Regions from separate parts of the Nocardioides pantholopis genome, predicted to be linked through region 2. Evidence: predicted binding sites of a transcription regulator. Region 2 holds the regulator's gene; each other region holds the start of a gene.
The links. Region 2 encodes LexA, which represses DNA repair genes until DNA is damaged. Its sites were predicted from a motif close to TCGAACANNTGTTCGA; they were not measured.
Positions count from the first base shown of each region.

Region 1: EBO35_RS04235 (HNH endonuclease signature motif containing protein) is a predicted target of LexA. The motif match lies at 1,325-1,340, and genes of this name have one in related genera.
Region 3: EBO35_RS07605 (HNH endonuclease signature motif containing protein) is a predicted target of LexA. The motif match lies at 936-951, and genes of this name have one in related genera.
Region 4: EBO35_RS05450 (HNH endonuclease signature motif containing protein) is a predicted target of LexA. The motif match lies at 1,222-1,237, and genes of this name have one in related genera.

Region 1 covers NZ_CP033324.1:901,338-903,536, reverse strand. The annotation lists gene EBO35_RS04235 (HNH endonuclease signature motif containing protein) at 17-1,276, opposite strand; gene EBO35_RS04230 (DUF6434 domain-containing protein) at 2,195-2,199, opposite strand, start outside.
Region 2 covers NZ_CP033324.1:635,006-637,204, reverse strand. The annotation lists gene EBO35_RS02990 (serine hydrolase) at 1-523, shown strand, start outside; gene lexA (transcriptional repressor LexA) at 735-1,457, shown strand; gene EBO35_RS02980 (ATP-dependent DNA helicase) at 1,522-2,199, opposite strand, start outside.
Region 3 covers NZ_CP033324.1:1,587,827-1,590,025, forward strand. The annotation lists gene EBO35_RS07605 (HNH endonuclease signature motif containing protein) at 1-886, opposite strand, end outside; gene EBO35_RS07610 (MOSC domain-containing protein) at 1,123-1,899, shown strand; gene EBO35_RS07615 (RNA polymerase sigma-70 factor) at 1,904-2,199, opposite strand, start outside.
Region 4 covers NZ_CP033324.1:1,144,244-1,146,442, forward strand. The annotation lists gene EBO35_RS05440 (hypothetical protein) at 1-242, shown strand, start outside; gene EBO35_RS05445 (NUDIX hydrolase) at 439-1,023, opposite strand; gene EBO35_RS05450 (HNH endonuclease signature motif containing protein) at 1,293-2,199, shown strand, end outside.

The DNA of each region.
Region 1 (2,199 bases), 270 kb from region 2:
GGCCGCTGTGGGCGACTCACCGCCGCCGGGCGAAGCGGACGTCGCCGTTGGGCATGCGGTCGTGGAGATAGCGGTCGTCGTGGACCAGATGGTGGTGCCGGGAGCAGAGCAGGATCCCGTTCGCGAGGTCGGTCCGCCCGCCGAGGAGCCAGGGCTGCCAATGATGTGCCTCGCACCAGGTCGCGGGGATCGAGCATCCGTCGGCACGGCACTCCCGGTCCCGCAGGGCGAGGGCCTTGCGCTGGGCGGGCGTGAACAGCCGCGCCGTGTGGCCGAGGTCGAGCGGCACCGACCGGGTCCCCAGGACGGCCGGGACGAGGTTCGCGGTGCACGCCATCCGACGCGCTTCGCCGGCGGTGATCCGGGACCCGTCGGCCAGGGTCGCGGTCCCGAGGCCGCTGGTCAGGGCGGCGAGGTCCATCGTGATCATCATCGTCGTGGCATCCCCGCCGTGCAGCGGCAGCCGGGCCGGGTCGAGGGTCTCCAGCAGCGAGCAGAACGCCTCACCCATGCGCCGGTCGTACGGAACGGCCTCTCCGTCCGTCGAGCAGCGACCGTCTGCCCGGCGCGGGCTCGTGAACGCCTCCAAGGAAGTCTTCAGCCGCAGCGCAGCCGCCTCCGGCACCCGCGCCTTGATCAGCGCGGTCCCGTCGCCGAGGTGCTGGATGCGCAGCAACGTACGCCGACGGGCGCGGCGCTCGGCGTCGGCCAGCTGCCGGCCCTCCAGCTCCTCGGCCAGCTCCGGCGCGACGGCCTCCAGGATCCGCTCCCCCAGCCGCCGGAGCTCCCGCGGCCCGAAGTGCGCCGCCTGCTCGACCAGGTGCTGCTCGGCGCGGGCCAGGACCTGTCCCCACTCCTCGGCACCGATGTCCACCAGCGCTGCGGCCGAGGCCAGGTCGTCGAGCGCGCCCGCGATCACGTGGCCCTGGTCCACGTTCACCTGCCCGGCGACCAGCGCCCCACCTAACCGGTGCCAGCGCTGGTCGCACGCGACCCCGAGGCGCTGGAGGCGGCGCGTGGTCACCAGGGAGTCGTGACTGCGGTGGGCGACCCAGGCTGCGACATCGCGGGAACCCTCGGCCTCGGCCACGCCGCCGGCGGCCGCCATCAGCATCGCCTCCATCGCCTGCACCTGCGTCGACAGCCGCCGCATGGCGAGCACCGCCCGGCGCTGGTCGCTCACCGGCAGGAACGCCGGCTCCAGCTCGACGATCTGCTCCAGGGCAGCCGCCGCGGTGTCGACACCCGCCAGATAGGGGTGGGTCACCTCGGTCATCGCAGCCCCCGAATGTCAGAGGTGTGGCAGCCATTGCCACTAACCCAATCGTACGTGTGTTCGAATTGGATGCATAGGGTTCGGGCCACGTTTATTAAAGCTGTGGACGAATTCCACAGCCCAAGACACGTCGGCACATTTATCGACATGCAGACCTGGCAGACTCCGGTGCGTGGTTGCTGCCGACCGACCTTTCCGGACCACCATCGGCGGGTGTCAGCTGGTCCGTGAGAGCCTCGTCGCCGAGGGCTGCGACCTTTCCCTGCGCTTTCGCTCATCGGGCCCCGGCGCGTCGATCCGATTCCCGAAGGACCACGTCGCGGTGTTTCCGGACGGCGCCACCGAGAAGCTGACGAGCCTGGGCGGCTACGGGCGGAAGGACGAGGGGATCGGTGCTCTTCCAATGGCGATTTGCCCGAGGCACCGGCTGACCGCTGCGGATCGTCCATCTGGAGGGCTCATCGGATCCATCCTGGCCGACGACGCCCCGCGGTGCTTCCATGGCAACGTGGAGACCAGCCGATCTGCGCCGCTGCTGCTCGTGACCATGTCAGCCTTCCAGGCCGCCCTCGCCGCAGGCGCGCCCTGGGGACGTGTGTCGTACGGCGGGAGGTGGGAGGGCAGGCTCCCGACGCCGCTCCGGGTCACGAGCGGAGTCGCGTCCCTCGGGTACGCCGCCAGCGCGGCTGCCCTCGCCTCGCCGCGCACGTCGTCGCGCGTACGCCGACGGGTCGGCCGCGGCTGCGTGGCGGTCGGAGCCATCGGAACCGTGGTCAACGCCATGTCGCCCTCACCACCCGAGAGGCTGTGGAGCGTCTGGTCCGTCGCGCTGGCTGTGAGCTCCTGGCACGAGCTGGCCCGAAGCGGGGTGGGGACACGACCAGATGACCGGATGTCGAGGCTGACCCAGAGGCGACCTCAGA
Region 2 (2,199 bases):
CTACGTCCGTGGGCTAGGGATCACGGACCTGACCCTGCGTCATCGACTCTCCGACCTCACCGAGACGCCTGCCGAGGCCTTGGTGCAGACACCGCAGCTCGCGCAGACGCTGGCAGCGCACGGCGGAACGCCGAGCGGCGGCCACCGCGTGCGCCAGCTGGACAGCGCCCGCGCCAATTCCGGCACTGCTCGTGCCTGCGTCGACCTGCTCGAGGTGCTGTGGACCACGCCGGGCCCCGTCGTCCCTGAGGTCTCCGCGCGAGTCCGCGAGCTCATGGGGCAGCACGTCGTGGCGCGACAGCGACTCTGGCCCGACTTCGCTTCCGACGCGACCACCTGGTCGTCGAAGACCGGGACGCTGCTCAACCACCGCCATGAGATCGGCGTGGTCGAGCACGCCGACGGCGACCGCTACGCCGTGGCGGCACTGACGGCCTCCCGGGTCTCCGCGGGGATCCAGCACGTCGCCGAGGCGACCATGGCTCGGGTCGCCCGTCGGCTGCGCGACCATCTTCGTCACTGACCGTCCTGGGGGCGGCGCTTGGGTCGGACGGTCGGTGGCGACGCTTTCGCCGTTCGGACCCGGCCACGCGCGTCGCGTGCCGGGTCGCGCTGCAGGGGGGTGGCCGCGACACGCGGTTCGAACAGATGTTTGAACCCGCGGCCCTCCGGGGCTAGCGTGGGCACACGCACCCGGGTGGCCCGGGCGCGGCACGCACTGCGGGAAGGCACACATGACCAGGAAGAAGAGCGACACGGTCGCCGAGCTCCCCGACGGGCCCGCCGACGCCACCGGCCTGACTCCGCGCCAGCAGCGGGTGCTGGCCCACATCAAGGACTGCATCGAGAAGCGCGGCTATCCGCCGAGCATGCGCGAGATCGGCAACGCCGTGGGCCTGACCAGCTCCTCCAGCGTGGCCCACCAGCTGAAGGTGCTCGAGGAGAAGGGCTACCTCAAGCGCGACCCGAACCGTCCCCGCGCCCTCGAGGTCTTCCTCCCCGAGGTGATGGCGGCGCGCCGGGCGATGTCCTCGGCCGACGACAGCGGCGTGGACGAGACCGGCGTCGGCGACACCCGGCCGGAGGCCACCTACGTCCCCGTCGTGGGCCGGATCGCCGCCGGCGGCCCGATCCTGGCCGAGGAGCGGGTCGAGGACGTCTTCCCGCTGCCCCGCCAGCTCGTCGGCGACGGCCAGCTCTTCCTGCTCGAGGTCTCCGGCGACTCGATGGTCGACGCGGCCATCTGCAACGGCGACTACGTCGTGATCCGCCAGCAGCCCACCTGCGAGAACGGCGAGATCGTGGCCGCGATGATCGACGGCGAGGCCACCGTGAAGACCTTCCAGCGCAAGGACGGCCAGGTCTGGCTGCTCCCCCACAACGAGGCGTACCAGCCGATCGACGGCACCCACGCGACCATCCTCGGCAAGGTCACCGCGGTGCTGCGCAGCCTCTGACCCTCGCGCACCTAACGCGCCCCCGTTCCGGCTCCGGCCGGGCGGGGGCGCTCGTGCGTGCGGCTCAGCCCGTCTTCGCGGTCGCGCTCAGGCGCTGCAGCGCCTGGCGCACGATCGCCGGGTCGCTGGTGGTCCACATCGTCGGCAGGCTGGCCTTGAGGAAGCCGCCGTACCGGGCGGTGGCCAGGCGCGGGTCGAGCACCGCCACGACCCCGCGGTCGGTGGTGGTGCGGATCAGGCGGCCGGCGCCCTGCGCCATCAGCAGGGCCGCGTGAGTGGCGGCGACCTGCATGAAGCCGTTGCCGCCGGCCTTGTCGGCGGCCTTCTGGCGCGCCGACATCAGCGGGTCGTCGGGGCGCGGGAACGGGATCCGGTCGATGAGCACGAGCTGGCAGGTGTCGCCGGGGACGTCGAGCCCCTGCCACAGCGAGAGCGTGCCGAACAGGCAGGTGTGCGGGTCCTCCACGAACTGCCGGGCCAGCTCGGGCAGCTGGGCGTCGCCCTGCGCGAGCGTGGTCAGGTGCGGCAGCCGCTCGCGGATCGCCTCAGCGGCAGCCTCGGCCGCCCGGCGGGAGGAGAACAGCCCCAGGGTCCGGCCGTCGGCGGCGTCGATGAGCTCGGCGATCTCGTCGAGCTGGGCCGCACCGAGACCGTCGCGACCCGGCGGCGGCAGGTGCCGGGCGACGTAGAGGATGCCCTGCTGGCCGTAGTCGAACGGCGATCCGACGTCGATGCCCCGCCA
Region 3 (2,199 bases), 950 kb from region 2:
GGGCCGCGGTCCCGAGGCCGGTGGTCAGCGCCTCGAGGTCCATCGTGATCATCATCGTCGTCGCGTCGCCGCCGTGCAGCGGCAGCCTCGCAGGATCCAAGACCTCGAGCAGGGAGCAGAACGCCTGGCCCATGCGGCGGTCGTAGGGCTGCTTCTCCGCGCCGTCTCCGGAGCGACGGGGACTGGTGAATGCCTCGAGCGAGGTCGTGAGCCGCAGCGCGACCGCGTCGGGCACCCGGGCCTTGATCAGCGCGGTGCCGTCGCCGAGGTGCTGGATCCGCAGCGACGTACGCCGCCGGGCGCGGCGCTCGGCGGCCTCGAGCTGGTCGGCCTCCAGCTGATCGGCCAGCTCGGGCGCGACCGCCTCGAGGATCCGCTCACCCATCCGCCGCAGCTCGCGCGGCCCGAAGTGCGCCGCCTGCTCGACCAGGTGCTGCTCGGCGCGCGCCAGGACACGTCCCCACTCCTCGGCGCCCACGGAGACGAGCGAGGCGGCCGAGGCCAGGTCGTCCAGCGCGGAGACGATCACGTGGCCCTGGTCGACGTTCACCTCGCCGGTGACCAGGGACCGGCCCAGGTGCTGCCAGCGCCGGTCGCAGGCGGTCCCGAGGCGCTGGGCCCGACGACAGGCCGGGCCCGAGCCGTGGGTGCGGGCGGCCACCCAGGCCGCCACGTCACGGTGTCCCTCGGCCTCGGCGACCTCCCCGGCGCAGGCGATCAGCTTCGCCTGCAGCGCCTCGACGCGCGAGGACAACCGCGCCAGCGTCAGCAGGGCCTCACGCTTCTCGGCGACCGGCAGGAACACCGGCTCGGAATCGACCAGCTTGTCCAGGACAGCCTCGATCGTCGCGGCACCCGCCAGAAAGGGGTGGACCGTCATCGCCATCGCTGCCTCCGGAAGGTCAGAGGTGTGGCAACCTCTGCCACTGCGCTAATCGTACGCCTGTTCGAATTAGCAGAAGAGGGTCCGCGACTAATTCTTTGAATCTGTGGATAAACCCGGGCGGCGCGATTCTGCTCACCCGGCGACCTCCGCGAATCCCGGCGCCAGCCGGCGCGGCGCTCGACAGACGCGCCTGCCGGCCCGATGCTCGGGGGAGTCGACGAGACGAGGAGACACCCGTGGAGATCGTGGGCCTGTGGCGCTATCCGGTGAAGTCCCTGCAGGGGGAGCCGGTCGCCCGCGCACGGTTCGAGGAGGACGGGCTCCTCGGCGACCGGCGGTGGGGGATCCGCGATGAGCGCACGGGTCGGATCCTGACCGCGCGCCGTCGTCCCGAGCTGCTCGCCGCCACCGCGGCGTACGGCGACCACGGGCCGTCGATCACCCTCCCGGACGGGCGGGCCCTGGCCGGACCCGGCGCCGAGACCGACCGGGAGCTGTCCGACTGGCTGGGTGGTCCGGTCTCGCTGGTGCCGGCGGCCACGACGGGGCCCGGACGGGCCGAGTTCTTCCGCGACGCGACCGACGACACCAGCGAGCCGGTCGAGTGGACGATGCCGGCGGGTCGGTACGTCGACGCGGCGCCCGTCCTCGTGCTCACCACCGCCTCCCTGCGCGCCGCCGCGCGGGTCCATCCCGGCGGGGACTGGGACCCTCGGCGGTTTCGGCCCAACGTGCTGGTCGACCTCGACGGCGAGGGGTGGCTCGAGGACGCATGGGTCGGACACGCGCTGCGTCTGGGCGGGGTGGGCGTGCTCCCGACCCAGCAGTGCGTCCGCTGCACGATGGTCACCCGTGCCCAGCCGGGGCTGGACGCCGACGTGGAGGTCTTCCGCACCCTCGCCCGCCATCACGGCGGCCGGCTGGGGGTGTGGGCTGGTGTCTCGGAGCCCGGGTCGGTCGCCGTCGGGGATCGGGCCTCGCTCGCGGCGGCCGGGTCAGCCCGGCCCTCCTAGCGTCTCAACGTCTCAGGGTCGCCTCGACGTCGAGCCCGCCGAGCTTCGCGGGATTGCGTACGGCGAAGATCCGGCTGATCCGGCCGTCCTCGACGGCGAAGCTGATCGCGGTGTCGTAGCCGTCCGCGACGTCGACGATCCTGGCACCGGGCGCTCCGTTGAGCAGGACCGGCAGGATCCGCGCGCGGGCTCCGAACTTCGGGAAGGCGCCCAGCAGGTTGGCCACCTTCTTCGCCCCCACGACCGGTTTGGCGGCCGCTTGGGCGATCCCACCACCGTCCGCCACGAGGACCACCTGCG
Region 4 (2,199 bases), 510 kb from region 2:
GGGCCGAGGGCCCGGCGTCCGAGCCGGGCGCCCTGGACGTGGTCGTCCTGGAGCCGGGGGCCGTGCGCGGCCCGCGCGCCGCCTTCCCGGGCTCGGTCGAGGTCCGCACCGACGTCGTGGGGGAGACCTTCGACTGCGCCGCCGACCTGGTGTGGCCCGACAGCCGCAAGTACGCCCACCTGCCGGCCGGCACCCCCGCCCCCGCCATCGCGGGCCGGGTCGTCGTCCGGCTCTGGGACTGACCGGCGCCGCCCGCCGGGTCGGGTGACGTGCTGACCTGCTGACTGGGCGGGTCGGTGCGGGTGAGCGGCCGGGTGGCTGCGGGTGAGCGGTGAGCCTGCCACCGTTTTGAACTGCCGCCAGGGTGCCGGCGGTGAGCCTGCCACGGTTCGGGTGCGCCGAAGGGTGGCCAGCTCACCGCTGACCGGACCACCCGGCTCAGGCCGGAACTGTCGACTCCTCGACCTGTCCGCCGTCCAGAGGCGGCGGTGCCGGGTCGCCGGCGGCGGCGGATGCACGGCGTACCTCGGCCTCGGCCCAGAGGTCGAGGACGGCCGCGGGCCAGATCTCCGCGCCGGTGCCGGCGATCTCGTCCCTGCTCCACCAGCGGTGCTCGGTCATCGTGATCCGCTCCTCGGGCGTGTGACCGGCGTCGGAGACCTCGAAGGCCGGCACCCAGACTGCGTAGAAGACGTCCTCCTGGTCCAGGACGACGTCGGTGTAGCCGTGCACGACCCGCCGAACGAGGACGGGGCCGACCATCTGGGACGGCGCGACGGCGAGGCCGGTCTCCTCCTCGAGCTCGCGTACGGCGGCCGCCAGGTCACTCTCGCCGGGATCCACGCCGCCGCCGGGGGTGATCCACCACCGCGACCCGGGCAGCCCGGGGTCGGTGTCGCCGAAGAGCAGCAGCCGGTCCCGGTCGTCGACGACGAGGACCCGCGCGGTCCGGCGTACGCGGCGCGGACGCTCGGCGGCGGGCACGGGGACGAGGGTGCGCGCGGGCTCGGTCGGGTTGGTCACCTGCCCAGCCTGCCCTCTCGGGCGACGGTCCGGGGAATCAGTGGTTCATCCGCCGGGAGTGGCGAGCCGGCGGGGCCTGGGTCGCCCGGTGAACGGCGGCTCTCGTAGCCAATGAAGAACGTCGAATGCCACGTGTTTCTACGCCGAGCAAGTTATCCACAGATCCTAAATATCCCAACGCGGCCCTATTCCTCGGAATCGAACAGATGCACGATTGCGGCAGTGGCAGAGGTTGCCGCAGGGGACTTCCGGGGGCTGCGATGGCGGAGATGGTTCACCCGTTGCTGGCGGGCGCCGCGTCGATCGAGGACGTCCTGGACAAGCTCGTGGACCTGGAGCCGGTCTTCCTGCCGGTGACGGAGAAGCGTGAGGCGCTGATGGCGCTGGCGCGGTTGTCCTCGCGCGTCGAGGCTCTGCAGGCGAAGCTGATCGCCTGTGCCGAGGACGTCGCCGATGCCGAGGGGCACCGCGACGTGGCGGGGTGGCTGGCACACCGGACCCACGCCTCGGGAGTGGCGGCCCGGCGGGCTCAGCGGCTCGGGGTCGCGTGCGACCGCCGCTGGCAGCGTCTCGGCGGAGCGCTGCTCGCCGGGCAGGTGAACGTGGACCAGGGCCACGTGATCGCGGGCGCGCTCGACGACCTGGCCTCGGCTGCCGCGCTGGTGGAGATCGGCGCCGAGGAGTGGGGACACGTCCTGGCCTTGGCGGAGGCGCACCTGGTCGAGCAGGCGGCGCACTTCGGGCCGCGTGAGCTGCGGCGCCTCGGGGAGCGGATCCTGGAGGTGGTCGCGCCGGAGCTGGCCGAGCAGGTGGAGGCGGACCAGCTCGCCGACGCCGAGCGCCGCGCCCGTCGGCGTACGTCGCTGCGCATCCAGCACCTCGGCGACGGGACCGCGCTGATCAGGGCGCGGCTGCCGGAGGCCGTCGCGCTGCGCCTCAAGACCTCGCTGGAGGCGTTCACGAGCCCGCGCCGGGCAGACGGGCGCTGTGCGAGGGACGGGGAGACCGTCCCGTACGAGCGGCGCATGGGGGAGGCGTTCTGCTCACTGCTCGAGGCCCTGGACCCGGCCCGGCTGCCGCTGCACGGCGGCGACGCCACGACGATGATGATCACGATGGACCTCGAGGCGCTGACCACCGGCCTGGGGACCGCCACGCTCGCGGACGGGTCCCGGA